DNA from 2 places in the Neobacillus sp. MER 74 genome. Region 2 is predicted to be linked to the other one. Evidence: riboswitches for the same ligand, from Rfam matches in the RefSeq annotation. Region 2 holds a riboswitch; the other holds the start of a gene.

Region 1 (2,206 bases), on a different contig from region 2:
TTGAAAGCCTGCGGGAAAATAATTCTCCTCATCGCAAGAGAATAGGACATTCCGAGTGACCTTGCCGCCTCCATCTGTCCGCGGTCAATGGATTGCACCGCTCCTCTAAAAATTTCCGCAATATAGGCTCCTGTATGTACACCTAATGCCAGAGCCCCTGCCGTGAAGCTGTCCAGGTTCACGATATTGGCAAGTCCATAATAAAGGAACATAATCTGAACAATGAGAGGCGTTCCACGAATAATACCTATATAGATATCGGCAATGCGATTTAGTATTTTACTAGAGGAAATTTTAAAGCCCGCGAAAATTATACCAATCACCATGGCAAATAATAGCGAGATGGCCGTTATCGCGATGGTCATCCAAGAAGCTTTCAAAAAAGCAATTCCGTGTTCACTAAAAATACTGATAATATTTTCAATAAATATCATGATGCGTACCTCCTTCGTTGAATCGTGCAAGCACCCACATCAGGTGCTTACACTAAAATCTTTGATCCTGTCTTACTTTTCCATGATGTTTGTATTAAACCATTTCATACTGATTTTTTCATACGTCCCATCGTTAATCATTGATTGGATAGCTTCGTTGATTTTATCAGCGAGCTCTTTGTTTCCTTCAGCTACCGCTACACTGACACGGTCTTCATTCAATAAATCGCCAATGGCCTTAATTTTTAAGCCTTTTTCATTTTTAGCACTCACACCGACAATTTTATCCGTGATGACCGCATCTAAACGGCCAAGCGCCAAATCTTGAAGGGCGTTAACGTCAGTTGGATAGCCTTTCACTTGATCAGATAATTCATCGGCCATGTCTTTCCACGTACTAGCTTGAATAACACCAATTTTTTTGCCTTTTAAATCCTCTTTCGATTGAATCGCGGAATTGCCTTCCGCTACAAAAATCTGTGCACCAGATAAATAATATGGATTGGTGAAATCAACTTGCTTATCTCGCTCAGGTGTAGCAGTCATACTTCCAATAATGGCATCATATTTGTTTGCCTTTAATCCTTGGATAATCGTTTCCCATGGATTGGTTACAGGGTTGGCTTCAAGCCCAATTCTCTTAGCAATTTCTGTTCCAATTTCAACATCAAATCCAGTCAATTTACCGTCTTTCTTAAAGTTTAACGGTGGATACTGCCCGGTCATCGAGAATGTTAACGCACCTTTTTTCACTAACTCATGCTTAGAGCCACTTGCTTTTGCTGCCTTTTCTCCATCAGGCTTCTCCGTGCCGCAAGCAGATAAAATCAACATCATCGCCGCTGCTAATAAAAATGCAAACTTTTTCATAAAAATCCCCTCCTAGGTAATAAAAAAACACCGTCCATGTGAGTATGACGGTGTTCTACACACCCTCATCAGTTAGCATTGGTGAAGATAGTTCTCCACAATTCCAAGGAACTGTGACAGTTCTGCCCCTATTCGAGTGCAGACCCAGCTTTCTGAAAGCAGTGATTTCAGAAGCTTCGGCGATGGATCCTTTTTCCTATTTTCATAGATTTCACTGAATCTCCAATAGGATACTAATATCAATCGCGACCTCTACCCCATCTAATGCTTAAAGATGAGGATTTATATTTAGTTTAATGAAACAAGTTTTAGTATATATAAATATTCTTACTTTTGCAATAATATTTTTGATGTTATTTTTTATCAAAATTAAAGACTTGACGGGCTTTCTCTTCTGAGATACATTTTTTCTAAATACCAATTTACTAGAAAAGAAGGTCAGGCGTATGTTGCAATGTCGTGAGGATGTGCTGACATTCACGAAACAGCTTGTAAACATTGAAAGTGTCGTTAATACCAATGGCGAAAAGGCCATTGCACAGTCTTTATATTCTATGATTTCTTCTATTCCCTATTTTTCACAAAACCCTAGCCACCTAGTGTTAGAACAAACACTCAACGACGATCAAGAGCGTTATAATGTTCTTGCTTTTGTGAAAGGAACGAAGGGAACGAGCAGCCGCACGGTGATTTTGATGGGTCATATTGATACGGTTGGGATTGAAGATTTTAACCATTTAAAAGACCAGGCTTGCTTCCCAGACCAACTGATGGAGTCACTAAAAATGGAACAGCTGCCGGCTGCCGCTAAAGAACATTTAGACTCAGGCGACTGGTTATTTGGCCGCGGCGTCCTTGATATGAAAAGCGGGGTTGCCAGTCACTTATACCTCTTAAACTAT
Region 2 (2,206 bases):
ATTATACCGTTAACAGGCTATCGTACTTTGTATGTCATTTTAGGTGCAGTCGTTCTTGCATCGATGGTTCTTTACCACTTCCTGCACGGTAAGAAAGAACTTCCAAGAAGAACCAGGGTGAATGAACCAACACCTGGCACTCATTGATTTCAAGCACCACCCTTCAGGCGGCAGACATAAAACCCGTCTTAAGCAAATATGATTAACATAAGAATCCTAAATAAAGGGGTCGGTAAATTTGATGATTTTTAATAAAATTGCATTATCCTTCGTAGTTTTCTTTTCCATCAGTATGATCATAAATACTTATTTAGGAGAAAAGGAACAGATTCAATCGGATGTTATTTATTTTGTGATGAACGGGTTTGCATATATTGTATCTGCATTAGAAGTAGAAAAAGAAGAACAGGGGTTAGAAACTGCATAAACTTTACAAATATAGTTCCTTTTCCCCCTTGAAACAAAAGGAATATTCTGATATATTTACTATTAATTATATATTTTTCTTACTTCAATACTTTTGAAGTGAGGATAGAGGTGCAAAGACCATTAGTACACAACTGGAGGATAATGAGGTCCAACGATGGTTGTAGAAAGGGGAATTTGCCGAAGTTTCATTGATTCTCATGATCATGAAGCTGGTTCTGCTATTGAATAAATACAGAACTGTCATATAGGAGACTATATGGAGGGCTATCTTACGCACGGGAACTTAGTTTTATTTATGTTTCTACTGCAACAGTGAACCCTCACTGTTGCTTTTTTGCGTTGAATTTTGAATGGCCTTGCCCACCTCTAAATTTTATAAAAATTTATTAAAAGGGTGAGAAAAAATGAATTTTGGCCAAGTTTTAACCGCAATGGTTACACCATTTGATCAAAATGGCGAGGTTGATTTTAACGCAGTAAGAAGATTAGTAGATTATTTAATTGAAAATGGGACGGACGGTCTCGTCGTTGCCGGTACAACCGGTGAATCTCCAACTTTAACGACGGATGAAAAAATCGCTTTATTTAAAGCCGTTGTCGTCGCAGCGAGAGGAAGAGTCCCAGTTATTGCTGGCACTGGCTCGAATAATACACGGGCATCTATCAGTTTAACAAAGCAAGCTGAAGAAACAGGTGTAGACGGGATCATGCTCGTTGCTCCATACTATAACAAACCTTCCCAAGAAGGTATGTATCAACATTTCAAAGCAATCGCTGAATCTACATCATTACCGGTTATGCTTTATAATATCCCTGGTCGAAGTGTGGTCAATCTATCCGCAGAGACCATTGTTCGCCTATCCCAAATCGAGAATATTGTTGCTGTTAAGGAAGCAAGCGGCAACCTGGATGACATGGCTTCTATTATTAGCCAAGCCCCTAGTGATTTTACCCTTTATAGTGGGGATGACAGCTTAACATTGCCGGTTTTAGCGATTGGCGGTGCTGGAGTTGTATCTGTTGCTTCCCATGTAATTGGCAATGAAATGCAAGAAATGATAAATCATTTTAAAAATGGACGCGTCCAAGAAGCGGCTCACTCTCATCGCCAACTGCTTCCTCTTATGAAGGCATTATTTACGGCTCCTAATCCGGCCCCAGTAAAAGCAGCCCTGAACATGAGCGGGGTGCAGGTTGGTGGACTTCGATTGCCATTGCTGCCTTTGAGTCACGATGAAGAAATGGCATTGCAAGTGGTTTTACCTGGACACCAAGTCAAAACATTAATTTAAATGCTGGTAGGCTGTCAACACATAGGGAATTTTGAATTCCGTACTGTTGACAGCCTTTTATTTTTCGGACCCTGACTGAAATTTTTCACTTTCCCTTTCCAATAAAGTCCAACCAAAAGGGCATACTATTCATATTTACATGGAATAGGGAGGATATTTACTTGCAAACCAATAATCAGCAATTATCCATTTTTGCTTTAGGCGGTATCAATGAAATCGGAAAAAACATGTATGTGGTTCAATATGCAGACGATATTTTTATTATTGACTGCGGCGGGAAGTTTCCAGATGAGAGTTTATTAGGAATTGATTTAATTATCCCTGATATTACTTATTTGGTAGAAAATCAGGAGAAAATCCGTGCTTTAATTGTCACTCATGGACATGAGGACCATATTGGCGGGATTCCGTATATATTAAGAAAATTGAACGTTCCTATTTACGCTACCCGCTTTACCTTGGGCCTGATTGAATTAAAAATTGAC

The links. A riboswitch is a leader RNA that binds a small molecule or an ion and turns the genes downstream of it on or off. The one in region 2 is predicted to bind lysine.
Region 1: another riboswitch for lysine. It lies ahead of M3610_RS19885 (ABC transporter substrate-binding protein); the one in region 2 lies ahead of dapA (4-hydroxy-tetrahydrodipicolinate synthase).

Annotation. Positions count from the first base shown of each region.
Region 1 is NZ_JAMAUV010000014.1:62,602-64,807, reverse strand. Features, by position in the region: gene M3610_RS19890 (amino acid ABC transporter permease) at 1-434, opposite strand, end outside; gene M3610_RS19885 (ABC transporter substrate-binding protein) at 507-1,304, opposite strand; lysine riboswitch at 1,385-1,567, opposite strand; gene M3610_RS19880 (M20/M25/M40 family metallo-hydrolase) at 1,751-2,206, shown strand, end outside.
Region 2 is NZ_JAMAUV010000031.1:34,245-36,450, forward strand. Features, by position in the region: gene M3610_RS25365 (MFS transporter) at 1-147, shown strand, start outside; gene M3610_RS25370 (hypothetical protein) at 242-427, shown strand; lysine riboswitch at 525-704, shown strand; gene dapA (4-hydroxy-tetrahydrodipicolinate synthase) at 834-1,721, shown strand; gene M3610_RS25380 (ribonuclease J) at 1,883-2,206, shown strand, end outside.